DNA from 3 places in the Bradyrhizobium sp. SZCCHNRI1029 genome. Region 3 is predicted to be linked to each of the others. Evidence: predicted binding sites of a transcription regulator. Region 3 holds the regulator's gene; each other region holds the start of a gene.
What was found. The regulator PhoB, encoded in region 3, activates phosphate uptake and scavenging genes when phosphate is short. The targets are predictions, from matches to a motif close to TGTCATNNANCTGTCAT.
Positions count from the first base shown of each region.

Region 1: the regulator PhoB is predicted to act here: its motif matches at 6,782-6,798, upstream of QW861_RS28185 (alkaline phosphatase D family protein).
Region 2: the regulator PhoB is predicted to act here: its motif matches at 4,052-4,068, upstream of QW861_RS33020 (Orn/Lys/Arg decarboxylase N-terminal domain-containing protein).

Region 1 is NZ_JAUEUK010000012.1:31,298-40,838, forward strand. Features, by position in the region: gene QW861_RS28160 (LysR family transcriptional regulator) at 1-90, shown strand, start outside; gene QW861_RS28165 (NAD(P)/FAD-dependent oxidoreductase) at 190-1,434, opposite strand; gene typA (translational GTPase TypA) at 1,561-3,387, opposite strand; gene QW861_RS28175 (Crp/Fnr family transcriptional regulator) at 3,791-4,552, opposite strand; gene QW861_RS28180 (response regulator) at 4,720-5,094, shown strand; gene QW861_RS28185 (alkaline phosphatase D family protein) at 5,140-6,711, opposite strand; gene QW861_RS28190 (TAXI family TRAP transporter solute-binding subunit) at 6,851-8,194, opposite strand; gene QW861_RS28195 (4a-hydroxytetrahydrobiopterin dehydratase) at 8,525-8,872, shown strand; gene QW861_RS28200 (YkvA family protein) at 8,978-9,379, shown strand; gene QW861_RS28205 (TAXI family TRAP transporter solute-binding subunit) at 9,499-9,541, opposite strand, start outside.
Region 2 is NZ_JAUEUK010000019.1:49,218-58,758, reverse strand. Features, by position in the region: gene QW861_RS33035 (hydroxyacid dehydrogenase) at 1-414, shown strand, start outside; gene QW861_RS33030 (hypothetical protein) at 846-1,058, shown strand; gene QW861_RS33025 (GNAT family N-acetyltransferase) at 1,068-1,640, opposite strand; gene QW861_RS33020 (Orn/Lys/Arg decarboxylase N-terminal domain-containing protein) at 1,649-4,006, opposite strand; gene cobT (nicotinate-nucleotide--dimethylbenzimidazole phosphoribosyltransferase) at 4,150-5,205, shown strand; gene QW861_RS33010 (histidine phosphatase family protein) at 5,205-5,798, shown strand; gene QW861_RS33005 (adenosylcobinamide-GDP ribazoletransferase) at 5,795-6,514, shown strand; gene cobD (threonine-phosphate decarboxylase CobD) at 6,511-7,566, opposite strand; gene cbiB (adenosylcobinamide-phosphate synthase CbiB) at 7,604-8,575, shown strand; gene QW861_RS32990 (cobyric acid synthase) at 8,562-9,541, opposite strand, start outside.
Region 3 is NZ_JAUEUK010000002.1:61,746-71,286, reverse strand. Features, by position in the region: gene QW861_RS05965 (HupU protein) at 1-616, opposite strand, end outside; gene QW861_RS05960 (HoxN/HupN/NixA family nickel/cobalt transporter) at 632-1,753, opposite strand; gene QW861_RS05955 (trypsin-like serine protease) at 1,930-3,246, opposite strand; gene phoB (phosphate regulon transcriptional regulator PhoB) at 3,393-4,100, opposite strand; gene phoU (phosphate signaling complex protein PhoU) at 4,117-4,833, opposite strand; gene pstB (phosphate ABC transporter ATP-binding protein PstB) at 4,864-5,685, opposite strand; gene pstA (phosphate ABC transporter permease PstA) at 5,682-6,563, opposite strand; gene pstC (phosphate ABC transporter permease subunit PstC) at 6,567-7,565, opposite strand; gene pstS (phosphate ABC transporter substrate-binding protein PstS) at 7,663-8,673, opposite strand.

The DNA.
Region 1 (9,541 bases), on a different contig from region 3:
AAGCGGCACTTCTACAGCCTGCGCCACAAAGAGCATCACCAGACGCAGGCCGCGCGGGAGTTTCTGCGGATGGTGGGGGAGACGCATTGATTGGGGCACGTCATCGCGAGCGCAGCGAAAGCGATCCGGAAATCCCACCGCGGTGACAGTCTGGACTGCTTCGCTGGGCTCGCAATGACGATCGATGGACTAGCGCCTGGTTAATGACGCCAGAGCTTCCCGCGCCGCGCGCTCACCGCTGTCACGCGCGCCATGGGCAGTCGAGAAGAAATCCGAGGGCGTCGCCTCGCCGGCGAAGAACAGCCGATCATCAACCGGCGCGGCCAGCACGGCGCGCTTGTCGGCATGTCCGGGCAGTGCATGCGAATAGGCGCCGCGCGCGAACGGGTCGGCGCCCCAGCGGGACTCGGCGAGCGGACGGAGGCTGTTGCGGATGTCGTTGCCGACCAGGGCCGCGATGTCGTCGATCGCCTGCGCCGCCAAGGCCCCCTCGCCCGCCGCCTCGATCTCGCGGGCGAAGCTGCCGCCATAAAAACCTTCGATGCAGGGCTGGCCGAACGGGCGCAGCTGGAAGCTGCCGACCCGCGCGGTGTGGCTGCGGCCGCGCATGCCCGAATCCCTCGGCAGGTGCTCCCAGCCGTCGAGCGCCAGCGTCACCTTGTTGTCCAGCCCGAGTGGCAGGCCGATAGCGGCTTCGACCTTGGCAGGCAGCGCCGGCGTGAAACGGAGCGCTTCGTCGGCGATGAGATTGGTCGGCACGGTCACGATGACCTTGTCGGCCGTCAGCGTGCCCTGTGACGTCGTCAGGCGGATGCGCCTGTCGCCACGGTCGATCAGCGTCACGTTGCAGTCGAGCACGATCGGCAGGTCCGCACCGTAGGCTGCAACGAGGGCGCCATAGCCGCGGCGGATCCGCCAGTTCAGCTCGGTGTCCTCATAGGCCTCGAAGTCGAGCAGCGACATCTGCTCCAGCTCGCAGCCGTTGAGATAGGTGCAGATCGCGTCGATCATGCCGTTCCAGCGATTGCCGGGCTCGAGGCAGATGCTCGCAGGCGCATCGCGGCCGCTCTTGGCAGCCTCCGCGGTACGCATGAAGAACGCCTCCAGCGCGCGGATGAATTCTTCGCGCTCTTCGCGCGGGAATGCCGCCTCATAGGCCTGATCGCGCCAGGGCGGCCGGCTGGTGTCGATAGTGAAAGCAAGCTGCTCGGCAATGCCGACGAACGAGTTGCGATCAGCCGAATGCAGCCAGCCGCAGCCGAGATCGAAGGTGACATCAGGCGAAGCCATGATGGTGTGAGCGCGGCCGCCGATGCGGTCGCGGGCCTCCAGGACGATGAACGAGACGCCCTTGTCCTGCAGCGCATGTGCCGCGCCGAGGCCCGCGGCACCCGCGCCGATGATGGCGATGTCGATGGAGGATGGGAAAGACATTGGCTCATCCAACTCCGTCGTCATGCCCGGCCTTGTGCCGGGCATCCACGTCGTCCTCGCAAGCCCCAAAACGTGGATGGCCGGGACAAGCCCGGCCATGACGCATTTGAGAATGGAGGGCGGAAATTAGGCCACCGCTTCCTTCTGCTTCTCGGCGCGCTTGCGCTCGTTCGGATCGAGATGCTTCTTGCGCAGCCGGATCGACTTCGGCGTGACCTCGACCAGCTCGTCGTCCTCGATATAGGCGAGCGCCTTTTCCAGCGTCATCTTGATCGGCGGCGTCAGGCGGACTGCCTCGTCCTTCGACGTGGTGCGGATGTTGGTGAGCTGCTTGCCCTTCAGGACGTTGATCTCGAGATCGTTGTCGCGGGTGTGCTCGCCGACGATCATGCCGCGATAGACCTTCCAGCCCGGCTCGATCATCATCGGGCCGCGGTCCTCCAGCTTGAACATCGCGTAGGCCACCGCCTCGCCCTGGTCGTTGGAGATCAAGACGCCGTTGCGGCGGCCGGCGATCTCGCCCTTGAACGGGGCATAGCCGTGGAACAGGCGGTTCATGATCGCGGTGCCGCGGGTGTCCGTGAGCAGCTCGCCCTGATAGCCGATCAGGCCGCGGGTCGGCGCGTAGAACACCAGCCGCAGGCGGTTGCCGCCGGACGGGCGCATCTCGATCATCTCGGACTTGCGCTCGCTCATCTTCTGCACGACGACGCCGGAATGCTCCTCGTCGACGTCGATCACGACCTCCTCGATCGGCTCCAGCCACGCGCCGGTGGCCTCGTCCTTCTGCAGCACCACGCGCGGACGCGACACCGACAGCTCGAAGCCTTCGCGGCGCATGGTCTCGATCAGGATCGCGAGCTGCAATTCGCCGCGGCCCGACACTTCCATGGCGTCCTTGTCGGCGGATTCGACGACGCGCAGCGCGACATTGCCCTCGGCCTCGCGCAGCAGGCGGTCGCGGATCATGCGGCTCGTGACCTTGTCGCCTTCGGTGCCCGCCAGCGGCGAGTTGTTGACGATGAAGGACATCGACACGGTTGGCGGGTCGATCGGCTGCGCCGGGAGCGGAGTCTCGACCGAGGGATCGCAGAACGTGTCGGCGACGGTGCCCTTGGTCAGGCCCGCGATGGCGACGATGTCACCGGCCTCGGCCTCGTCGAGCGGCACGCGCTCGATGCCGCGGAACGCGAGAATCTTGGAAATACGGCCCTGCTCGACGACCTTGCCTTCGGCGTTCAGCACCTTCACGGCCTGGTTGGGCTTGATGCTGCCCGAGGTGATGCGGCCGGTGATGATGCGACCCAGGAAGTTGTTGGCCTCCAGGATGGTGCCGATCATGCGGAACGGTCCCTCTTCGACCGACGGCGCCGGCACATGGCGCAGCACCAGGTCGAACAGCGGCTGCATCCCGGCGTCCTTCGGACCTTCCGGGCTCTCGGCCATCCAGCCCTGCTTGGCCGAGCCGTACAGGATCGGGAAGTCGAGCTGCTCCTCGGACGCGTCGAGCGCGGCGAACAGGTCGAACACCTCGTTGATGACCTCGGTCGGACGGGCGTCGGGACGGTCGACCTTGTTGATGACGACGATCGGCTTGAGGCCGACCTTGAGCGCCTTGGAGACCACGAACTTGGTCTGCGGCAGCGGGCCCTCGGCGGCGTCGACCAGCACCAGGGCGCCGTCCACCATGTTCAGGATGCGCTCGACCTCGCCGCCGAAATCGGCGTGGCCGGGAGTGTCGACGATGTTGATGCGGGTGTCCTTCCACTGCACCGAGGCGGCCTTGGCCAGGATGGTGATGCCGCGCTCGCGCTCCAGATCATTGGAGTCCATGGCGCGCTCGGCGACCTTCTGGTTCTCGCGGAAGGTACCCGACTGCTGCAGGAGACGATCAACCAGGGTGGTCTTGCCGTGGTCGACGTGGGCGATGATGGCGATGTTGCGAAGATTCATGGTCGGTGTCTTCTAAGCTTTCTCAAGAGCTCGTGCTCTGTCCCCGGCGGGGCGCGCGCTTTGTTATAGTCGAATCAAGCTGTTAGCTTTGCGACGCGCGCTCGCGAAACTCGTTCGGCGGCAGGGGCCGGCAGCCCCAAATAGGAAGCCCGGCCAATCGACCGGGCAGACCTCACGCGTTGCGGCGCAATATAGGCAAAAAATGCCAAAAAACAATGACTGCTTTCAGGAACGAGGAGCGGTTTCCGAGCGGCTGGCTAACGCCTCCGCGACCGCACGCTTCCGGGCAGCGCGGGAGAAGACGAGACCAACCACTCCGACCGGCAATCCCACGAGGACCAGCGCTGACAGCCAACGCGGTTGGCTGGTGTCTGTGCGCGGAAAGTCACTGGCGCCTGCAGGCTCAGCCCGCCGCGGCCTGCTCGGTCGGATAGACGCCGCGCAGGACCTCCTCGAAATGGGTCTTCACGGCCTCGTTGCACAGGCAGGAGCGGCGCTTCAGCGCGTCGAAGTCCCGCACCATGAAGGCGCCGCGGCGGGTTTCGAGAATGCCCTCGGCCCTGAAGGTCTGGACAACCCGGCTGACGTAGCTGCGGCCGACGCCCAGCAGCGTTGCCAGCTGCTCATGCGTCAGCGGCACGATCGGCTCGCCATCGGTACGGTCCATCGCGGCCACGATCCACTTCGCCGTCCGCTGCTCGATCGAATGGATTGCGTTGCAGGCGGTCGACTGGAACATCTGCGCCAGCATGCAATCGGCGTAGCGCGCGAACACGTTGCGCAGCGTCTTGGATTGCAGCTTGGCGGCCGCCAGGCGGGACAGCGGCAGCCGTGCGAACGGGCCGCCGAACTTGACGACGATCCGCGTGTAGGCCGGCAGGAAACCCTCGCTGACGATCCCGCCGACGGCGCCCTCGCGGCCGACCAGGATGGTCTCGACGTCGCGGCCATCCTCATTGGGAACGAGATAGGACGTCAGCGCCGGCCCGCAGGGAAAATGCACGATCTGGACGTCGTCACCCGGACTGTAGAGCAGCTCGTTCGGCGTTGCCTCGTCCTCCACCAGATACGGTGAGATCAGCGCGTAGTCGGCCGGACTGAGCCGCCGCAGCAGGTTGTTGTAGGGCCGCTCCCGGCTCAGCGTGGTCACACCTTGGCTCAGCATCGTCATCCCCGTGCGCAACGCATGTGCGTGATCCGTGCACCTTGTGTTCACAAGTGCACCGACACAGGAACTCTGATATGCTGCCTTGGTTCCAGGAACCCGCCAGCGCGCTCGAGAGGAGGCGCCGGCCGCGGGGTCCATCCCTCATCCTGGAACCCGCAGATCCCATGACCAGCTCGCAATCAGGCGTGCCCGAGTTCTATCAGCATGTGCTGGTCGTCGAAGACGACCCCATCATTGCGCTCGGACTGGAAGACACGATCACCGACCTCGGCGTTCCCGACATCAGGATCGCAGCCGACGTCGCAACCGCGCTCGCCATGATCGCCGAGCGCGTCCCGCAATTCGCGCTGCTCGATGTCGGCCTGGTCCGCGAAAAGAGCTTTGCGATTGCCGAGCGGCTGACGGCGCTCGGCATTCCCTTCGCATTCTCGACCGGCTATGGCGCCGACCGCGTGCCACCCGCATTCGCCGACCGGCCGCGGCTGCCGAAGCCTTGCCCGACCGAGGCGCTGGAGGCGGCGCTGCGGCGACGCGATTAGTTGCCGTCGCCGCACGCGGTCGTCTTGCCGCCGAACAACGAGACCTCAGCCCAGCTTCGGATCGAGCGTGGTCGACCACAGCGCGACGTCGGCGCGATCCCGCAGGGTCACGGTCATCTGGCCCGTGGCGCCTTCGATCTTGACGTGGCCGAAGAACTGCATGCCGGCCGACGGCGGCAGATTCTGCTTGTCGAGGCCGGGCGCCTTGATGAAGCGCACCTCGGGGCCGAAGGTGTTGTCGAGCTCGTTCGGACCGAACGTGCCGGCATGCAGCGGGCCGGAGACGAACTCCCAGAACGGCTCGAAGTCCTGAAACTGCGCCTTGTTCGGATCGTAATAATGCGCGGCCGCGTAATGCACGTCCGCCGTCAGCCACACCGTGTTCTGGATCGGCGCGGTCTTGATGAAGCGCAGGACCTCGGCAATCTCGAGCTCGCGGCCGCGCGCCGGGCCGTCACCCTGGGCGATGGCTTCCGAGCCCTTCTTGTTGGCCGCGTCGTCATAGACGATGATGCTGAGCGGCATGTCGGAGGCGATCACCTTCCAGGTCGCGCGGGAATTGAGCAGCGCCTGCTTCAACCAGCGCATCTGCTCCGGCCCGATGAAGTAGGACGCCGGACCATACTTGTCCTCGAGATTGGGACCGTTGGCGCCGCGGTAGCTGCGCTCGTCGAGCACGAACACGTCGAGATGCGGGCCATAGTTGATGGTGCGATAGACTCGGCCCGGCTCGATGATGCTCTCGCGCATCGGATACATCTCGTGGAAGGCGCGCGCCGCGCGGGCCGCGAGCAACTGGATGTTGCGCTCCTTGTAGGCGGCGGGCAGCTCCTTGGACGCCGACCAGTTGTTGGTGACCTCGTGATCGTCCCACTGCACGAAGATCGGCACCTCGGCATTGAAGGCGCGAACATTCTCGTCGAGGAAATTGTATTTGTGGGCGGCACGAAATTCGTCGAGCGTCTCGGCGACCTTGGCCTTCTCTTCCACGGTGAGGTTCTTCCACACCTTGTTGTCCGGCAGCTTCACCTCGGACTTGATCGGACCGTCGGCGTAGATGGTGTCGCCGGAGTGCAGGAAGAAGTCCGGGCGGTGCTTCTTCATCGTCGAGAAGGTGAACATGCCGCCATCATCGGGATTGATGCCCCAGCCCTGCCCCGCCACGTCGCCGCCCCAGACGAACGAGACGTCGCGCTTGTTGCCTGGCGCGGTGCGGAAGCGGCCGGCCACGGCCTCGCTTTCGACCGCGGTATGCGACAGGTCGCGGAACTTGACACGGTAGAAGATGTCCTGGCCGCTCGGAAGGCCGTCGATCAGCATCTTGGCCGTGAAGTCGCTTTCCGGAAGCGCGGCAATCGGAGGCAGCGTACGCGCGTCCTTGAACGATTCGGTGGTCGCCACCTCGACCAGCATCTGCGACGGCCGGTCGGCGCGCGCCCAGACCACGCCACCATCCATGCCGACGTCGCCGGACTGCACGCCATGCGTGATCTGCGGCCGGTCGGCGGCGCGGCTCAGATAGGGCATCGCCAGCGTCGTGACGCCGGCTGCGGCGGCCGTCGACAGGAAGCGGCGGCGGGACAGGGCTGTGTGCGATCGAGGAATGCGAAGCGTCATGCGGATCTCCTGGTCGGATCGCGCGCGGGAGCCGGCGCGAGCCACGGCCCGGCAGACCTAGAAAAGATTGATGACGCTGGAATTACAATCGCGCCGTGGACAGCGCGTGACGCGGCCGCAGGGCGAACATGGTCCGCCCTCAGGTGCCGGCGGCACGCAACTGCGCGCCGGTTCGCTGCAGATTGGCGGGCATGCTCATCAGGATGAGCTTGCGATCGGCCACCGCGTTGTGGAACTGCTCGAGCGCGATGTTGAACGCGGTCAACGCCGCGTGCTCGATTGCACCGTCCTCGAAGCAGGTCAGCGTGTTGCGCAGGATCTCGTCGGCCTCGCTCTGCAGCTGGTCGAGCTCCTCGGTCGAATCGCTCTTGCGCGCGATCGTGATCATCTCCAGCAGACGATCGCGCAGCGAGGTGTTGATGGTGCGTTCGTCGCGCTTGAGATAGCCGGCGAACCACGCACCGGCCGAACCCATCGCCGAAAGCGCCATCAGGCCCCACCAGATGTAGTCGCTGTAGCGGTCGAGGAATGTCTTCTCCTCGCCGTTGATGAACGCCGCCGCGCCGGGATGCGCCGGAATCGCGGCGTCCTTGTCGGTGTCGGGGGTCTCGATCTTGGCAGCCAGCGGGAACTCCGACAGCAATTGCTGGCGCACCGAAAACAGCTGATGGGTGAACGCGGACACGGTCGAATCCGACAGGCCTTTGCGCGCCACGATGTGGTGGTTGAAGCTGATGGTCTTCACCTCGTCCTCGGGACGATCGGGCGAGCCGCCAAACGCGCCGGCGGGAATTTCGGTCGATTCATATTCGGGGTGGTTCTGCGCGATCGCTTCGGCCGAATCGATCGCCAGGAAGGTCGGCGTGCCGCCGTCCTTGGTAGCAGCGGCGATCGCATCCGCCGTGATCTTGCTATTGATGGGTCCGGCCGCAAGATAGACGTCCGCCCGCTGGTTGCGCACGGCTTCGGCGGCCTCGGTGATCGGGACTTGGACGATCTCGACCTTGCTGGCGTCGACGCCGTACTGATGCAGGATCACCTTCAGCAAATTGGCGTTCGCCGGGGTCCGACCGATGATGCCGACCTTGTGGCCCGCGAGCTGGGAGATCTTGGTGATCTTGGCGCCCTTGCGACCCTTGCCCTTGCCGCCCGGAGGCACCCAGAGCACGGCGACGTTCTTGCGCAGCGTCGCCACGGCCTGCGCGTTCTTTGGGACCTCGAGGTCACCCCGGACGATCGCGAGATCAACCTTGCCTGCGGCCAGCGCCTGCGCGCTCTGTGCGGCGCCCTCGGTCGGAACCGGCCGCAGCCTGACGGAGGCGTGCGACTGGGAAAAGGCCTGGGTCAGGGCCTGGACGACCTTCAGGTCGTCGCTGTTGGGCGGACCGACCGCGATCTTGAGCACCACGGGACGCATCGCGAAATAGTAGGCACCCGTCAAAGCGCCGACGACCGCGAGGATCCCGGCGATGACGATGAACACGGCTGGGCGCATCCGTGAGCGCTGCGCTGGCGTGGTCTGAGTATCTACCAGATCCCGTCCTCCGGTGGTCCCAGGCCCGGGCGATGCCACAGGCGGCTTCGTCTGGCCACGTCGTCCTTCAATAGAGCCGAACTGTAGCAAATTTCTTGTCCGCCCGGGGTGACATCTGCGTCATGGTTACCATCGCACCAGTCGCCGGAGGATCGGGGCAGTTCCAAGCGCCTCCGGCATCGCGCCTGTGACAAGGCTCTGATCGGGATGCGTTTTCGGTTAGTCTTGGCAACCGGACACCAGCGCGATCCAGCCGGAGGTAGCCCCGCGATCACCCGGATGCCGCCACGTGTCCGGTCGATTGCAGCACAAGAGGAGATCGAGATGCCGCAACCATTGTCGACGGAGGCACGCGCCACCGCCTTGCGGGAGCTTCCCGGCTGGTCTGAGGCGCAAGGCCGTGAGGCCATCGCCCGCACGTTCACATTCACAGACTTCAACGAAGCCTTCGGCTTCATGACCCGCGTCGCCTTGGTCGCTGAAAAGGCTGACCATCATCCCGAGTGGCGCAACGTCTACCGCACCGTCGAGGTGGTCCTCACGACCCATGACGCAGGCGGCGTGACCATGCGCGACATCGCGCTCGCCAAGGCGATGAATGCGATCGCCGCGACGATGCGCGGCTGAGATCTTCGCGACGACGGCACGCGCCTTGCGGCCGGCGCCGCCATCACCACATCCGAGGGCGAGGACCGCGCCCCCAGCGCCGTCGGGAACCGGAGATCGGACATCATGTCGGATGCGACCGACTACAGCGTTGGCTTCGAGCCCGCGGAGCGGCTGGCCCGGGATCGCGAGACCCTTCGCCGTCGTTTCTGGATCAAGTTCAAGAAGGTTGTCGCGCGGCTGCCATTCGCCGAGGAGCTGCTTGCGGCGTATTACTGCGCCTTCGACAAGGAGACACCCCGGCACGTACAGGTCGCCCTGCTCGGCGCCATCGCCTACTTCGTCGTGCCGTTCGACTTCATGCCTGACGTGTTGCCCATCCTCGGCTTCACCGACGACGCGGCGGTGCTCGCCACCGCCATCCGCATGGTCGCTTCGCACATCACGCCCGACCATCATGCGGCAGCCCGCGCCGTACTCGCGCGGCTGGCGGCAGACAAGAACGCTGACGGCGAGAATATCGGCTGACGGCGGCTCCGGCCGGCAAGCCGGGCGCCCGCAGTCAGCGCATCGGAAGGGCACAACAGCAAAAAGCCCCGCATCCGCGGGGCTTTTCTCCTGATGGGACTTCGTCGAACGCTACGAGCTCAGCGCTGGCCGCGCGCCTGGGCGCGGGCGCTGCCGGTCTTC
Region 2 (9,541 bases), on a different contig from region 3:
TTCGTCTCGATCAACTGCCCGCTGACGAGGGAGAGCCGGGGCATGATCGGTGCCCGCGAGTTCGCACTGATGCAGCCGAGCGCCTATTTCGTCACCACCGCCCGCGGCTTCGTCCATGACGAGGAGGCGCTGTTCACCGCCCTCAGCGAAAAGCGCATCGCCGGCGCCGGCCTCGACGTCTGGGCCAAGGAGCCGCCGCCGCCGGACCATCCGCTGCTCCAATTCGACAACGTGCTGGCGAGTCCCCATACGGCCGGCGTGACTCGCGAGGCGCGGCAGAACATGGGCCGGATCGCCGCCGAGCAACTGCTCGCCGCGCTCGACGGCGGGCGGCCGCCGCGCCTCATCAACCCCGAGGCCTGGCCGCGCTACAGCGCCCGTTTCCGCGAGGCATTCGGAGTGACACCCGCCTAGCCGGGAGAGGGGAATTGCGAGGAGAAGATTTCATGCGTCGCAAGCCGCGAGGTGGCGACAAATCTTCTCTCCCGGGCGGCTTCCGCGAAGCGGACATTGCTATTTTCCGAGCTGTCTCGACAGCACGATGGAGGCTGATCATTTTTCCTGTGGCGCCATGAGCTTAGGCCACGTTTTTCGCTCGGCGCGGAAGGGAAGTTGGTCCGATGCGCAGGCTGAACGCGATCCTGAAGTCGACCCACGGCCGCGTCCGTCGCGCCGTCTCGCAGTTCGTCGCAATCGCCGCGGCGAGCCTGCCTTCGGTCGGCGCCTGAGCGCCGGTTCCACGAGCTGCGTCAAATATTTGCATCGACCGCTTGATATCGGTCAACAGCGAGCTGGGAAGCGCGGTAACATCACCTCCGAGCACTCCGTGAGAGACAGGAGGTTGCATGTCGCGCTATGTCATCCATTTCATGAAGGACGTGCTGGGCGAGAACGGCCGCCAGTGCGAGATTTGCCAGAGCACGCTGGAGGTTGAGGCCGAGAGCGAAGACGAAGCCGCAGAGATCGCAAAGTCCCGGTTCTGCGAACAGCAGGAGCTGCGCGACTGGTCGCTGCATGCCGACCGCATCGAGGTGAAGGCGGCCGACTTTCCCTCCTGACCTTGCGGCTCAGCGGCGCAGCCCAGCCGGTGCGTCGCTAGCCCCGGGGCCCAGCGAGCGCTGCACCATCACGGTGTCGCACCAGCGGCCGTAACGGTAGGCGACGCCCGGAAGCAGCCCCACCCTGGCGAACCCGAAGCGCTCATGAATGCCGAGCGAGGCGACGTTGTCGGCGTCGATATAGCCGATCATCTGGCGATATCCGGCCGCTGCGGAAGCATCGATCAGCGCCTGCATCAGCAGCCGGCCGACACCACGGCCGAGATGCTCATGGTGGACATAGATCGAATGCTTGACCGCGAACCGATAGGCTGGCCGCTTCCTGAACAGGACGACATAGGCATAGCCCACGACCTCGCCGCGGAATGTCGCGACCAGATGTGGCAGCCGATGATTGCGCAGATTCTTGCGCCGCTGCTTGAGATCGTCCGGCTCGGGCGCCCCGGAACCGGCGGCGCTGTCCTCGACCCCGCGGCGCACGTGCCGCCGGTAGATCGAGAGCATGGCCTCGACATCTTCGTCGCGTGACGGCCTGACGAGGACCGGCGGCTCGGTCTCGCGAGCCGTGATCGCGCTGTCCATGGTTCGAATTACTCTGCGCAGACATAGGTATGGAGCCGGATCCGGCCGGACTCGTCGAGCTCCTTATACAGCCCCTGGATCTCGACGTCGAAACCGGGGTAGGCGTTGAACGCCCGCTCGAACATCTTGAGGTAATCGATCATCGGCTGGGCACGTTCGGACAGCCGTTCGCCCGGAACGATGGTGGCGATGCCCGGCGGATAGACCACGAACGGCGTCGTCGCGATGCGCCCGGCGATCTGGTCGATCGGCAGGTAGTCGACCTCGTTTCGCATCAACGCACGCGCCGCCTCGCGCGGCGACATCGCGATCTCGGGCAAGTGCTGCGGCTGGAACTGCTTCGCCTGCAGCGCGCTCACCTCGGCCTCGCGGTAGAAGCGGTGCATCTCGGCGCAGAGGTCACGCAGCCGCAGCTTGCCGTAACGCGCAAAGCGCTTGCGGGTGAACTCCGGAATCGCGTCCTCCAGCAGCACGTTGTCATCGTGGAGCCGCTTGAACGCGACCAGGCCGCTGATCAGGGTTCCGGCCTTGCTCGCCTCGACCCCCGGCGTCAGCAGGAAGAGCAGCGAGTTGAGGTCGTTCTTCTCCGCCACGATGCGGTTCTCGCGCAGATATTGCGCGACGATCGGAGCCGGGATGCCGTGATCGGCATAGCCGCCGGTGGTGCGATCGAAGCCGGGGGTCAGCAGGGTCAGCTTGTTGGGGTCGGTCATGGTGAAGCCAGCGGCGAGATCCGGAAAGCCGTGCCATGCCGCCCCGGGCGCGAGCTGCCACAGCGCGGCATCGGTCGAGAGCTGGTCGGTCGAGAGCGCCTCCCAGGCCACGTCGTGGCTAGCCCCGGGATTGGCCGCATCGGGGATCGATACGCGATCCGGAACGAATGGCTCGAAGAACCAGCGCCGCGCCGGATCCTTCTCCTTCTCCTCGAATTCGCGGCGCATCGCCCGGATCTTCTTGCGCAACTCGATGCCGAGCCGGATCGTGTCGTCCCACAGCACCTCACCGGAGCGGCCCTTCATCATCTGTGCGCCGACGTCCAGCGAGGCGAACAGCGGGTAGAACGGCGATGTCGAGGCGTGCTGCATGAAGCTTTCGTTGAAGCGGCGATGCTCGATCCGCCGCCGCTGCCCCTTGATGTGGCGGTCCTTGACGTGGATCTGCGATGCCTGGGAGAAGCTCGCGAGCTGCTTGTGGGTCGATTGCGTGGCGATGATGCCGGGAGCGTCGGGCCCGAGATCGCCGAGGCCCATGGCGAAGCGGCCGGCGTAGAGCGGGTGGAACTTCATGAAGCCCGCCCAGGCCTCGTCGAACATGATGTAGTCGCAGAGGTGCCCGATCCGCTTCAGGATCATCTCGGCGCTGTGGATCGTGCCGTCATAGGTGCACTGCTCGACCACTGCGACGCGGAATGGGCGTGGCTTGCGCCAGGCGTCGGGGTCCTTGACCAGCGGGTTGTCGCGGATCTGCTGCCGCAGATGCTCTTCTTCCAGCAGATCCCAGCGCATCGGGCCGATCAGGCCCCAGGGGTTGCGAACCGTTGGGACGTAGATCGGGACTCCGCCGGAGATCAGCAGCGCGCCGTGATGGGCGGCCTTGTGGTTGTTGCGGTCGAACAGCACGAGGTCGCCGTCGGTGACCAGGGCCCCGAGCACGACCTTGTTGGAGGTCGAGGTACCGTTGAGGACGAAATAGGTCTTCTCGGCGCCAAAGATCTGCGCCGCTTCCTTCTGCGCGCGCAGCGCCGGCCCCTCATGGGTCAGGAGATCGCCGAGATCGAGCACGGAATTGTCGAGGTCGTCCCGGAACACGGCCTCGCCGAGATGCTCGACGAAGACCCGGCCGATCGGGCTGCGGCTATAGAACACGCCGCCATTGTGCCCGGGGCAGGTCCAGAGCTGGTTGCCTTCCTCGGCGTAGTCGACCAGCGCGCCGAAGAATGGCGTCTTCAGTGTCTCGGCATATTGCTTCAGCCGGCTGACCAGGTTCTTGGCGATGAAGGCGGGCGTCTCCTCCGACAGGAAGACATAGCCGTCGATGAAGTCGAGCACCTCGACCGGCAGATCCTCGAACCGCTTGCGGCGGATCAGGAGGATGATCGGGAAGTCCAGTCCGCGACGGCGCATCAGGTTGATCAGCGACGCCGTCTTGCCTTCCAGGCCCTTCTTGCCCCAATCGACGACCATGCAGCCGATCGCGGCATCCGTCTGCACGGCGATCTCGGCGTCCTCCAGCTTGCGGGCGCGCACCACCTCGAAGCCCGAGCGCTGGATCTCCTCGATGATCTGGTTGAAGCGGACGCCCGCAAGGTCGTCGGTCTCGAAGACGGGCGCGGCGAACAAGAAGGTGAAACGGCGGAAGTATTCCATGAGAGTCTTTCGGGCTGCGTGGGCAGCCACCTGTCGTCACGTTCGATGACGGTTCGATGACAATAGGGCGCCTCACGGAGCTTGTCTCGGCCGCCTCGCAGTGGCAATCGTCCTGAACCCGAGTGATGCTGAAAGGATCCGTGGTGCTTCCCGAATGGATCAGCCTTGATTGTGTGGCCCCGTCCGAGCTCCATCGGCAGGCGGCGCTGGAACGCCAGGCCCAGTTGACCAAGCCGATTGGCGCCCTTGGGCGATTGGAGCAGGTGGCGGTCGAGCTGGCGGCGCTGCAGGCGTTGGAGCGGCCGGGGGCCGATAGGGTCCCGGTGGTGCTGTTCGCGGGGGACCATGGCATCGCGGCACGGGGCGTGTCGGCGTATCCGCCGGAAGTGACGGTGCAGATGCTGCACAACTTCGCGGCCGGTGGCGCGGCGATCTCGGTGCTGGCGCGCAGCCTGGGCTGTCCGCTCGAGGTGGTCGATGTCGGTACGCTGGCGGATGAGCCGGTGCCCGGTGTCGTCGTCGACAAGCCGCGGCGCGGCACGCGCGACTTCAGCACCGGGGCGGCGCTGACGCCGGAGGAGGTCGCGTTCGCGGCCGACGCCGGACGGCGCGCGGTGGCGCGGCAGGCCGATCACGCGCCGCAGCTCGTGATCTTCGGCGAGATGGGGATCGGCAACACGACGTCGGCGGCAGCCATCGCCGCCGCGCTGCTGTCATGCGCGCCCGCGGACATCGTCGGCAGTGGCACCGGGCTCGACGCCGCCGGGCGGGCGAGGAAGGCTGCGGTGATTGCCGATGCGTTGGGGCGACACGGGCTCACGGCGGGAGCGGCCGTCGCGGACGTCCTGGCTGCCGTCGGCGGCTTCGAGATCATTGCGATGGCCGGCGCGATCGTCGCCGCCGCGCAGCGGCGCTGGCCGGTGCTGGTCGACGGCTTCATCGTCTCGGTCGCGGCGCTGGTCGCCGTCCGCCTCAATCCCTCCTGCCGTCCGTGGCTGCTGTTCTCGCATCGCTCGGCCGAGCGCGGCCACGCCATCGTGCTCGACGCGCTCGGTGCCCGTCCGCTGATCGACCTCGATCTGCGGCTTGGCGAGGCCTCGGGCGCCGCCACTGCGCTGCCGATCATCCGGCTCGCCTGCGCACTCCACAACGGCATGGCCACCTTCGCGGAGGCCGCCGTCTCGGGAGCCAAGTCCTGATGCGGATCGATCTGCTGCGGCACGGGACGACAGGACGGGACGGCCATCTCGACGGCCGCACCGACCCGCCGCTCAGCGAGCCCGGCTGGGATCAATTCCGGCGGCAGACGCGGAGTCGGATCTGGCGCAGCGTCGTCAGCTCGCCGTTGGCGCGCGCACGTGCGGCAGCGGAGGATTATGCCCGGCTGACCGGCTGCGCGCTGGACATCGACGCGGATTGGAGCGAGCTCGATTTCGGCCTCTGGGACGGGCGGACGCATCGCGACATCGCCGCGGAGCCCGGAGGCGAAGCCTTGCTCGACACCTTCCATGCCGATGCTGAGGTCCGGGCGCCGGGCGGTGAGAGCTGGTCCGATTTGCAGGCGCGAGTGGCGCGCGCAACACATCGTATCCTTGCCCGGCCCGAGCCTGCGCCGGTTCTGGTGGTTGCGCATGGCGGCGCCATGCGCGCAGCGCTCTCGCATCTGCTCGGCTGGCCGCTGCGCCAGCTGTGGAGCCTGCGCATCCGGCCCGGCACGCGGATCACGCTCGAAGCCGGGCAGGGCGGTGATGGTGTATCTTGGGGCGAAATTGTCGAGATCATCCAGCCATGAGTCTGCGTGAATTCTGGATCGCATTGCAGTTCCTGACACGGCTGCCGACACCGCGGGTCGCTGAGTCGCGACCGGACGATCTTGCACGGGCGTCGGTCTGGTTTCCGGCAGCCGGACTGGTGATCGGCGCCTGTCTGGCGCTGGTCGGCCGCCTTTTTCATGATGCCGATCCCTGGATCGTCGCGCTGACCGTGCTGGTCGCCTGGATCGGGATCACCGGCGCGCTGCATCTCGATGGGCTCGGCGATGTCGCCGATGCGTTCGGCGCCTCGCATGGCAGGCCGGAACGCTTCATCGCCGTGCTGGGCGATCCCCATGCCGGCAGCTTTGCCGTCGTCGCGATCAGCTTGCAGATCGCCGCCAAGCTGGTGCTGATCGCCGAGCTGGCGACGGGCCCGACGGCCTGGGCGCTGGTGCTGATCCCGGCCTGGGCACGCTGGGGGACTTTGATCTGCAATAAGACCCTGCTGTCGTTGAAGCCAGGGCTGGGGGCGAGCATCTCGAACAGCGTCGGCTGGAACGTCATCGTCGCCTGGGGCGGCGCGCTCGCGATCGGCGCGCTGGCCGGTGCGGTGCCGACGCTGATCGCGATCGCTCTGGTTCCGGGAATCGCGTTCTATTGGCAATGGCGGCTCGGCGGCATCACCGGCGATTGCCACGGCGCCAGCATCGAGGTCACGGAAACGCTGCTGCTGGCCGCCTGCGTTCTCGGCTAGGACGCGCTGCCGAGCGCCTGCGCTAGCCGCTGCCAGCCTGTCTCATGGCCCGGCAGGCCGAAGCGCAGCCAGCTTGTTTGAGCCGGAAAACGCCGGACATGGATGCCATGGCGGGCGAGCCGCTCGGCCAATGCGGCAGCATCCGTGCTCTCGACCAGTCTGAACAGCGGCGTTCCTCCAAGAGCCCTGGACGTAGGGGGGCCGTGAATCCTGCAGCCGGACGTGGTCAGCATCGTATCGAGGCGTTGTCCGTCTGACATCAGCCGCACGCGTGCCTCCTGCAGCCATCGGTCGTCAGCGAGAGCAAGCGAGCCAACCGCGAGCGCAGGTCCAGACACGGCCCATGGCCCCAACGCCCGGCGCAGTTGATCGGCCAGGTCCTGGCACGTGACGGCAAAACCGAGTCTCAATCCGGCCAGACCGTAAGCCTTTCCGAACGATCGCAACACCAGCGTGGCTGGCGGCAAATTCGGTATCAGGCTTGCCTCAACGGGACAGAAATCAGCAAAGGCTTCGTCCACCACGAGCAAACCGTTGCGACGGGCGAGAAACACGCCCAGCAAGTGGAGTGTGGCGCGTGGCATCAATCGCCCCGTGGGATTGTTCGGGTTGACCACAATGGCGACGTCTGCTTCGGCCAGTGCTTCGACCTTGTCGACCAGACGCACCTGGTGGCCGCAGCTGCGCCAGCAGAGCTCATGTTCTTCGTAGGTGGGCGCCAGCACGGCAACCGAACTTGGAGCGCGAAGACGCGGCAGGATCTGGAGCAGCGCCTGGGTGCCTGCGGCTGCAACGATCGATGCGGGTGTCCGCACGCCGTAGCGTGCGGCAGCAGCGGACAACAGCGCCTGCTCGTCGAGCTTGCTGGGCAACATTGCCCAGCTCTCAGCCGGGATCGCCGGCACGGGATAGGGGATCGGGTTGATTCCGGTCGACAGATCGATCCACGGCTGTGGCGCATCCGGATAGCGACGGCTGATCGCAGCGAGATCGCCGCCGTGAAGGATCGCTTCCGGCTCGTCCGCGCGCATGCTAGTCGCTCTGTCGTCCATCTCTTTCCTTTACATGTCTTTCCTTCAGCGGAGATCGATGTTCGTCTCTCTCGCGCTCACGGCGCTCCTCGTCGAGGCGGCGGTCGGTTATCCCCAGGTCCTGGTGCAGCGGATCGGTCATCCCGTGATGTGGGTGGGCGCGCTGATAGCATGGGGGGACCGCCGCTGGAACAGGGCAGCAGACGGCTTTGCCGCACGACGCGCGCGCGGCATTGCGCTCGTGTGCCTGCTCGTCGCGGGGATGATGGCCACCGGTCTCGCCGCAACATGGGTCATGCAGGCGCTCGTCGGCGAACCGGTCGCAACCATCATCCTTGGTGTGGCGGCAAGCAGCCTGCTGGCCCAGCGCAGTCTCGACACGCATGTCGCCGCGGTTGCAGAGGGACTGGGGCAGGAGGGGCTCGAGGGCGGCCGCCGAGCCGTCTCGATGATCGTCGGCCGCGATCCCGAGCGGCTGGATGAGGCCGGCGTCGCGCGGGCCGCGGTCGAGAGCCTGGCAGAAAACTTCTCCGATGGCGTCGTCGCACCCGTGTTCTGGCTCGTCGTCGGCGGGCTGCCGGGCATCCTGATCTACAAGGCTCTCAACACCGCCGACAGCATGATCGGTCATCTCTCGGACCGTCACCGCGCGTTCGGCTGGGCGGCGGCGCGGCTCGACGATCTCGTCAATCTGCCGGCCTCGCGCCTGTCCGCGCTGTGGATCGCAGCCGCCGCGGCCTGCATCCCGAGCGCCTCGGCTTCGGCCGCGGTGCGAGCCGTCGCACGCGATGCGTCGAAGCACCGTTCGCCCAACGCCGGCTGGCCGGAAGCGGCGATGGCCGGTGCGCTCGGACTGCGCTTGGCGGGGCCGCGCGTCTATCACGGTCATCTCGTCACCGATGCCTGGATGGGCGACGGGCGCGCCGATCTCGACGCGTCCGACATCCGGCAGGCCTTGCGGCTGTATCGGCTGGCCTGTCTGGTTCAAGCCCTGGTCGTCGCAGGGCTCGTCCTGGTCAGGATCCTGTAGCCGCCACGGGCGGCGCGGGCTTGCTCGCCAATGCCAGGATACGGTCAACGTCGACGTAGCGCTCTAGATGCGCCGCGAGTGCATCCAACGTCGTGTCCACATCGATCTCATAGGAGAGGCCGCTGGTCGTCGCGCCGAGGCCGCGCAGCCAATGGCTGCGCAGGCCGTCGTCGGCGAACAGGCCATGCACGTAGCAGCCGGCTACCAGGCCATCAGGCGCGATGGCGCCATCGCGCCGGCCATCGGAGAAGGTGAGGAAGGAGCGCTGTGTCGCCCGTCCCTCCGTGCGGCCGATGTGCATCTCGTAGCCGCGGAACGAGAGCTTATCGTGCGTCAGCGTGCCCTGGACCTCGCGTAACGCCTTGTCATCGGTCAGTGTCGTTTCGACGTCGAGCAGGCCAAGTCCCGCGACGGAACCAGCTGCACCCTCGTGCCCATCCGGATCGCTGATCACGCGCCCCAGCATCTGATAGCCGCCGCAGATGCCGAGCACGCGGCCGTCGCGGCGAAGATGCGCGCGGAGATCAATGTCCCAGCCGACTTCACGCAAGGCGGCGAGATCGGCGATCGTCGCCTTCGAGCCCGGCAGGATCACCATCGATGCGTCGCCGGGGATCGGCGTGCCAGGCCGCAAGAACTGCAGATCGATTCCATCTTCCAGCCGCAACGGATCGAACTCGTCGAAATTGGAGATGCGCGGATAGGCGAGGATGACGACCTTCGGTCGCTGTCCTCCCGATGATCCGCGTTCAGCCAGGCCAAGCGCGTCCTCCGCCGGCAGGCGGCGCGCATCCGGAAAATGTGGAATGAGCCCGAGCGATGTCCACCCCGTCCGCTGCGCGATCTCGTTCATGCCCGACGCAAACAATGCGGGGTCGCCGCGAAACTTGTTGACGAGGAAACCCGCCACGCGCGCGGCATCGTCCGGCGGGATCACCGTCTTGGTGCCGACCAGGCTCGCAATCA
Region 3 (9,541 bases):
GGTGATTGGCGATGAAGGTCGGACGGCCGACTGCGTCGAGGCCGTCTGCCGACAGATCGCCCGAGGTGAGCGCCAGCAGGCTTTCCATCATCCAACCCGGATGCGGCGCACAGCCTGCGACGTTGATCACCGGCAGCCCGCGTTTCGAGCGGAAGCCCGCGCCGAGCGCGCCGCCGATGTCGCTGCCCTCGAACTGCAATCCGACCGCATCGGTCGGGTTGATGCCGGCAGCAGGAATGCCGCCATAGGCGGCGCAACTGCCGACGGCAACGACGTAGTCGGCCAGCGGCGCCAGATCGAGCAGCCAGTGATAGATCGAGCGGTTGGTGCCGGCGAGCATGTTGAAGCGGCCGGTCAGGCCAGGTCCGCGCGCCACCGAGCCTTCGAGCACCAGCAGATCGAGCCGCTCGCGACCGTCGCGGATCGCCTCCAACAGCTCCACCACCTCGTCTCCGGTCTGCTCGCTGACGGAGGGATGCCATACCAGATCGATGCCGGATTGGCGCAGCTCGTCGAACCAGCCGGACGCGCCGCTTTCCAGGATCGACATCGTGCAGCCGCCGCAGCTCGCACCCTGCAGCCATAGCATCCTGATCGTTCCCTCAGAGCCGACCATCATAAGGCCCCGCTCCTAGCCCGTCTTAAGCGTTCCGCTTCGTATCACCGGCGGGTTTAGCGCCCCCGCATGAACACTGGCAAGCGCTTCCCCGGGGATAGCCTCGGAACCGCGCTGGCTGCGACCGAGCAGCATGGCGACCGCCCAGATCAGTCCGAACAGGCCAATCGCGACGATCCCGAGATTGGCGACATCGTCGCCCAGCGCGGTGGCGACCCCCGTCCATCCCCCGGTCAGGCCAAGCCGCGGCGCCAACAGCGTGATCGCCTCGAAGCCGCCGATCACCAGCGCGATGGCAACGGATGCGCCGGTGATCACGAGGTTATAGCGCAGCTTGCGTGCGGGATCGGTCAGCGCCCAGCGATAGGCGCCCGCCATCAGCATGCTGTCGGCGGTGTCGACGGTGGCCATCGCAGCCGCGAACAGCGCCGGAAACACCAGGACATGGGCGAGGCTCGCGCCGCGCGCTGCCTCGGTTGCCGACAGGCTGAGAAGCCCGATCTCGCTCGCAGTGTCGAAGCCGAGACCGAACAGGAAACCGAGCGGATACATGTGCCAGGCGCGTCCCACCAGGCGGAGCACCGGGCGCAGCAGGCGGATGAGGATGCCCCGTCCGGAGCTTCCGGCGGTTTCCATCTCGGACTGCGGCTGTGCGGCGCGGCGCCAGAGGTTCACGAACAGAATGAGGTTCGCCAACGCGATCAGCAGCAGGAAGCCGGCCGACACCGACGTGCCGATGACGCCGCCGATCGCCCTGATCGCGCTCTCTTCATCCAGGAGGTCGGCGCCGGCGATGAGGCTCACGACGATGGTGGCGATGACGACGACGCTGGAATGGCCGAGCGCAAAATACAGGCCGGCGGCGCGCGGGGCGCTACCGTCCTGCACCAGCTTCCGCACGACGTTGTCGATCGCCGCGATGTGATCCGCATCGACCGCATGGCGCAGTCCGAGCAGCCAGGCCAGCATCGCGGTGCCGACGATGGCGGGCCGGTCGGCGTAGAGCGCGAACGCCCAGGCCCAGGCGAGCGCGTTGGCGGCGACCAGCCCGCCGACGAGCGCAACGTTGCGGCCGGGCTGCGATCGCCACCACAGCAGCCGAGGGGCACGAGGATGATCAATTTGAACAATCGTCATACTCGGACTATAGCAAGAGCCAGGCCAGTTCGGTAAAGCCCCCCGCTGCAGGCAAAAGCTGCAGGAAAACGTGGGCGGCCCTTCCCGGATTGCCCTCTCGCTTGGCAACCCGCTATCCAGTCACGCACAGTTCATGACCAGCGGCGGGACATCTTCTTCTCTCGCCCCTCCTTCGCTCACCGCATCGAGGCACTCTGTGCCGTGATCTCGCGCCGCACGACCGCCTCGAACTGGCTCGCGGGGGCTGCGAACATCAGCCGGGTCTCCTCGTGGAACGCCGAGAAGATGCCGACCACGGCCGGCTGTCCGCCGACTTCGGCCATGATGGGGGAGCCCGAATAGCCGAAATTGGCGAGGCAATGCACCGTCAGCAGCATCCCGTCCTTGGTCATGCCGGCGCTGCAATTGCGCTGGCCGGTCGGCGAATAGCGCCGCTCCTGGCCGTAGCCGATCTCGGAGATGGTTCCGGCCGAGGTCGCAGCCTGCAATTCCTCGCGCGTCAGCGCCTTGACCGCGACCGGCTTCGACGGCAGCGCGTCCTTCAGCACGATCAATGCCCAATCGGCGGGCGAGCGGTCGAGCGACCACCTGTCGTGCCGGGTCGGGACGAAATCGGGCGCCACGATCAGCTTGTCGGCGACCGACGATGCCGCCGGCGTGCCCCTGTTCATGCCGGCCAGGAAGCGGACGTTGCCGGGGCTGACCTGCGCCACGCCGTTGAACACGCAATGCGCCGCGGTGAGCACGACGCGCGGCGCGACCAGCGTGCCGGTGCACCAGCCGCCGGTCGAGTATTGCGCGACGGTGACGACGCCGATCGACGACGCCGGCCACGAGGTGGGATCGACGACCTCGCCGATGTGACGGTCGAGCCCGAGCAGTTGCTCCGGACGCGGAGCGGCGATGCCGGCCTCCGCCGATTCCGGCTTCGGCCGCCAGGCCGCAATGGCAGTCTGAGCCTGGACGCGCTGCGGCTCGGTCAACTTGACCCGCTGCACGTCGCGGCCGGCCGATCGCACGCCGCTACGGCCCGCCATCACCAGCCAGGCATAGCCCTGCACGACGTCCTGTTTCACACCGCGGCCGTCGAGCAGCATCAGGCCGAGCATGTATTGCGACTGGGCGAAGCCCTGCGCCGCGGCGCGGCTGAACCAGCGGCCGGCTTCGCCGTAATTGCTCGCAACACCTTCGCCGTTGACGTAGGCGATGCCGAGATAGTGTTGCGCGACGGCGAGCCCCTGATCGGCGGCCTTGCGGTACCACGCCAGCGCCTCGGCGGGGTTGCGCGGTTGGCCCCAGCCGAAGGCGTGCATGAAGCCGACGTCGAACTGCGCCCGCGCATCGCCCTTGGCGGCCAGCGGCAGCAGCCGTCGCATCGCCGCCGCATGCTGCCCGTTGCCTGCCGCCGCGACCGCGTCTTCGAGCTCGGCGGCCGTGGCGCCCGCCGCGCCGCCGAGCAGCACGGCAAGAGATATGATGATGGTCTTGATCAAGGGCGTCCGCTGGGACCGAAACATCGTGACGGCCACGAAGCAGACACGATCAAGACGGCGGCGGCGTGGCGGAAAGCGGACCGCGATCTCCTCAATCGGGCCGCCTCGCGTCTCACACCTGCTGCGTCCTCACGCCGGATCGCCCCTTACACCTGCTCGCTCTTGGCGAAGCGATCATCGAGCGCATAACCGGCGCCGCGCACGGTGCGGATCGGGTCCTGCTCGCGGCCGGGATTGAGCAGCTTGCGCAGGCGGCCGATATGGACGTCGACGGTGCGCTCGTCGATGTAGATGTCGCGGCCCCAGACACTGTCGAGCAGCTGCTCGCGGCTGAACACGCGGCCGGGATGCTCCAGGAAGAACTCGAGCAGGCGGTATTCGGTCGGGCCGAGATCGATCGGCCTACCAGAGCGCGCCACGCGGCGCTTCTCGCGGTCGAGCTCGATGTCGCCATAGGACAGCACGGTCGCCAGCCGCTCCGGACTCGCCCGCCGCAGCAGGCCTTTCACCCGCGCCAGAAGCTCCGGCACCGAGAACGGCTTGACGATGTAGTCGTCGGCGCCGGTCGCGAGGCCGCGCACGCGCTCGCTCTCCTCGCCGCGTGCGGTGAGCATGATGATCGGCAACTGCCGGGTCTCGGTCCGCGCCCGCAGGCGGCGGCACAGCTCGATGCCGGACAGGCCCGGCAGCATCCAGTCGAGCACGACGAGATCGGGAACACGCTCCTTCAGGCGCGTGTCGGCTTCGTCGCCGCGCGCCACTGTCTCGACCTCGTAGCCTTCGGCCTCGAGGTTGTAGCGCAGCAGCGTCGTCAGCGCCTCCTCGTCCTCCACCACCAGAATTCGGGCGCCCATGTCTGAACCGTCTCTCTCAGTTGCCGGGGATCGTCGATGCGAAGCTCGTCATGTCGCCCTTCGGGCGCTTGTCCATGATCTGCTGGCCTTCGATCATATAGAACACCGTCTCGGCGATGTTGGTCGCGTGATCGCCGATGCGCTCGATATTCTTGGCGCAGAACATCAGGTGGATGCAGAACGAGATGTTGCGCGGATCCTCCATCATGTAGGTCAGGAGCTCGCGAAACAGCGAGGTGCAGATGGCATCGACTTCCTCATCGCCCTTCCACACCGTCATCGCCGCCGGCAAATCGTGCGCGGCATAGGCGTCCAGCACCGTCTTGACCTGCGACTGCACGAGATCGGTCATGTGCTCGAGCCCGCGGATCAGCTTCAGCGGATGGAAGTCGCTCTCCAGCGCCGCGACGCGCTTGCCGATGTTCTTGGCGAGGTCGCCGATGCGCTCCAGATCGGTCGCCACGCGCATCGCGCCGACGATCTCGCGCAGGTCGACCGCCATCGGCTGTCGCCGGGCGATGGTGAGAACGGCGCGCTCCTCGATGATGCGCTGCAGCTTGTCGACCTCGGCGTCGGTGGCGACCACCTTCTGGCCGAGCGCGATGTCGCGTCGCACCAGCGCATCGACGGAATCGACGATCAGCCGCTCGGCGAGGCCGCCCATCTCCGATACCAGACGGGTGAGGTCCTGCAGATCGCTGTCGAACGCCTTGGCGGTATGTTCACTGGCCATGATGATCTCCTGAAGACAATGTCGTCGGCGTCAGCCGAACCGGCCGGTGATGTAATCCTGGGTCCGCCGATCGCTCGGCGAGGTGAAGATCTTGCTGGTGTCGTCGAACTCGATCAGCTCGCCGAGATACATGAAGGCGGTCTTGTCGGAGACGCGCGCCGCCTGCTGCATGTTATGCGTCACGATGGCGATCGTATAGTTTTCGGCGAGTTCCTGGATCAGCTCCTCGACCTTGGCGGTCGAGATCGGATCGAGCGCCGAGCACGGCTCGTCGAACAGGATCACCTCCGGCCGGACCGCCACGGTACGCGCGATGCACAGCCGCTGCTGCTGGCCGCCGGACAGCGACAGGCCCGAGGCGTTGAGCTTGTCCTTGACCTCGTTCCACAACGCGCCGCCGCGCAGCGCCTTCTCGACCCGGTCGTCCATCTCCGACTTGGAGATCTTCTCATAGAGGCGGATGCCGAAGGCGATGTTCTCGTAGATCGTCATCGGGAACGGCGTCGGCTTCTGGAACACCATGCCGACCCGGGCACGCAGCAGGTTCAGATCGAGCTTGGGATCGAGGATGTTGGTGTTGTCGAGCATCAGCTGCCCGGTCGCCCGCTGCCCCGGATAGAGATCGTACATCCGGTTGAAGATGCGCAGCAGCGTGGACTTGCCGCAGCCGGACGGGCCGATGAACGCGGTGACGCGGTTGGTGCCCAGCGACAGGTTGATGTTCTTCAGCGCATGATGGTCGCCGTAGTAGAAGTTGAGGTTGCGCGCGGTCACCTTGGCCGGCGCATCCGGAAGCGCCTTGCCGTGAAGAGCGTGATTGGGCTGACTGACGGAGACGGACAGTTCGGTCATTTGGTGTTCCTCTCGGCGCCGAGAATGCGTGCACCGATGTTCAGGGCGAGCACGGCCAGAGTGATGAGAAGGGCTCCGCTCCAGGCCAGTTGTTTCCAGTAGGCATAAGGGCTCTGGACGAAATTGTTGATGGTGACGGGCAGGTTCGCCATCGTCTTGGAAAGGTTGAGGCTCCAGAACTGGTTCGACAGCGCGGTGAACAGCAGAGGCGCGGTCTCGCCGGCGACGCGGGCGGTCGCCAGCAGCACGCCGGTGATGAGGCCCGAGCGCGCCGCCCGATAGGCGATGCGGCGGATCACCAGCGAGCGCGGCAGGCCGAGCGCAGACGCCGCCTCGCGCAGCGGGTTGGGCACGAGCAGCAGCATGTCCTCGGTGGTGCGCAGCACCACCGGGATCACGATGACCGCCAATGCAAGGGAACCCGCGAGTGCCGAGAAGCCGCCCATCGGCACCACGACCGCACCATAGATGAACAGGCCGATGATGATCGAGGGCGCCGACAGCAGGATGTCGTTGATGAAGCGGATCACCGAGGTCAGGCGGTCGTTGCGGCCGTATTCGGCGAGATAGGTGCCGGCGAACAGGCCGAGCGGCGCGCCGATGCCGACGCCGATGATCGTCATGATCAAGGAGCCGACGATGGCGTTGCGCAGGCCGCCTTCGCTGGAGCCGGGCGGTGGCGTGTCGGCGGCAAAAACCTGCAGGCTGAGGCCGGCGAGTCCGTTATAGAACAGCGTGAACAGGATCAGCGCCAGCCAGGTGACGCCGAACATCGCGGCAGCAACGCAGAGGCCGCGGATCACGATGTCTCTGCGGCGCCGGCGCGCATAGATCGGATTGACCGGCGCATCGAGTGTAAGCGTGTCAGCGCTGGACATGGCTTATTTTCCCGCCTTGGCTTCGAGCCGCATGAGCATCAGCCGCGCGCTCGCCAGCACGAAGAACGTGAGCACGAACAGCAGCAGGCCGAGCAGGATCAGGCTCGACTGGTGCAGCCCGTCGCTCTCCTGGAATTCGGAGGCGATGGCGGCCGAGATCGTGGTGCCCGGTGCGAAGATCGAGGATGAGATACGGAACGAGTTGCCGATGATGAAGGTCACCGCCATCGTTTCGCCGAGCGCACGCCCCAGCGCCAGCATGACGCCGCCGATCACGCCGACACGGGTGTAGGGAATGACGACGCTGCGCACGACCTCCCAGGTGGTGCAGCCGACCCCGTAGGCGGCTTCCTTCAGCACCGGCGGGACCGTCTTGAACACGTCGACCGAGATCGAGGTGATGAACGGAAGCACCATGATCGCCAGGATCAGCGAGGCGTTGAACAGGCTGAGATAGGACGGCGGACCGGCGAAGATGTCCTGCAGCACGGGGATGCCGGCGCAGAGATTGATCATGAACGGCTGGAACGTATAGGCCAGGAACGGCCCCAGCACGAAGAAGCCCCACATGCCGTAGATGATCGAGGGAATGCCGGCGAGCAGCTCGATGGCAAGTCCGATCGGACGGCGCAGCCATTGCGGGCAGAGCTCGGTGAGGAAGATCGCAATGCCCAGACCGACCGGAATGGCGATCAGCATCGCGATGAAGGACGTGACCAAGGTGCCGTAGATCGGGCCGAGCGCCCCGAGCACCGGCGGATCGGCCGACGGCGCCCAGCGCCGCGTCCACAGGAATTCGAAGCCATATTCTCTCATGGCCGGCCATGCGCCGACGATGAGCGACAGGATGATGCCGCCCAGGATCAACAGGACGGAGATCGCGGACAGCCGCGTGATCCAATAGAAGGTCACGTCGCCGAGCTTGAAGGCGCTGAGCGCGCGTGCCCGGTCATAGGGGCCGGCAGCAGCCGCGATATCGCTGACTTCGGTCTGAACCGCCATCTCTGCCAATTCTGCCCCCTGTTCCTTGGACACGCCTCAACCCCGGTAGCGCCCCTCCCCCGGAGGCCGGGAGAGGGGGATTTTCGATACGTCCAGCTCAGCTCTTGATGTCGGCCGACCAGGTCTTCTCGATCAGCTTCACGACGCTGTCGGGCATCGGGATGTAGTCGAGCTCCTCAGCCATCTTGGCGCCCTTCTCGAACGACCACTTGAAGAACTTGATGGCTTCGCCGGACGCCGCCTTGTCGGCCGGCTCCTTGTGCATCAGGATGAAGGTCGCCGCCGTCATCGGCCAGGACTTGTCGCCGGGCTGGTTGGCGAGGATCACGTAGTAGCCCGGGGCCTTGGCCCAGTCGGCATTCGCGGCCGCGGCCTGGAAGGCCTCGACGGTCGGCTGCACGGTCTTGCCGGCCTTGTTGATCATGCCGGTGTAGGTGAGCTTGTTCTGCTTGGCATAGGCGTACTCGACATAGCCGATCGAGTTCTTGGTCTGGCCGATGTTGCCGGACACACCCTCATTGCCCTTGGCGCCGACACCGACCGGCCACTCGACGGCGGTGTTGAAGCCGATCTTGCTCTTCCAGTCTGCGCTGACCTCGGAGAGGTAGTAGGTGAAGTTGAAGGTCGTGCCCGAACCGTCGGAGCGGCGCACCACGGCAATCGCGTCGGACGGCAGCTTGACGTTGGGGTTCAGCTTCTTGATCGCGGCGTCATCCCACTTGGTGATCTTGCCGAGATAGATGTTGGCGAGCGTCTCGCCGTCCAGCACCATCTCGCCCGGCTTCACGCCCTCGAGGTTGACGACCGGCACGATGCCGCCCATCACCATCGGCCACTGCACCAGGCCGTCCTTCTCGAGCTGCTCGGCCTTGAGCGGCGCATCGGTGGCGCCGAAGGTGACGGTCTTGGCCTGGATCTGCTTGATGCCGCCGCCGGAGCCGATCGACTGGTAGTTCAGACCGTTGCCGGTCTCCTTCTTGTAGGCGTCGGCCCACTTGGAATAGATCGGGAACGGGAACGTCGCGCCCGCACCGGTGATGTCGGCAGCGAACGCCGACGTCGATGCGGCGACCAAGCCGGCAGCGACGATAGCTTTGATGAAATTCATAGCTGGTCTCCATGCTTGGGAAGCGAAGCGCCATCTGCGCCCGATTGCGCTTCCCCGGCCGCTTTACGGGGCCTCAGTGTGGCTTTTATAAAGGTTCGATGACAGTCGGATGACAGTCACAAGCCGTTGATAATTCTAGGTATTTAGATTTTCATCCGAGTTTTTACGGATCGAGGGCGGTCGTTCGGGGAGGCATCGCCCCTGGCCTTTCGCAAGCATCGCTCAATCAAGATGGGCCTCCTTTGCCCGTGTCGCCCGCCGCACCTTTCGGTGTCGTCCCGGCCTTGCGCAGGGACCCATAGCCACCGGCGGATGTGGCCGGACGGGATCGGTCGACCATCGTGCCTCGCACGCCTCCCTGGAGTTTTCGGTCCCGGACCGGCGCACGCGGTGCGCGCTTGTCCGGGACGACGCCATGAGGATTGGGTTGGCGCCGTTGGCCAACGAGACACGATCTCGCCGTCTCGCGGCTGGTGAGACCCGAGTGATGCATTCGTCGTGTCCCTCTGAACAACGAGAGGGCGCGAGGAAGGCCGGACCTCGGCTGAGGCCCGTGGCCCGCCTGCTCAAAAGAATGCAGGCGGCAGGTACCACAGGTACAGCCGGACAGACCCGGCCTTCCCCGCGCGACGGTGTTAACGGTGTCCTTCGTGCTCTCCCTGGGGATCGGCTTTCTTGCCCCCATCGCCCGCGCGTGCCGTCAAGCAACGACCACGGACTTGACCTCAGCATCGAGAGGCCAGGACCACACGACTTCGCCGTCCGTGCCGCCTGCGCTCGTCTGGCACAGCCGTCACGTCCATCGCAGCCCGCCTCCACGTTCGTGACGACGCGTACGTCCCTCTGCTCGAGGCGGGTTGCACGCAAG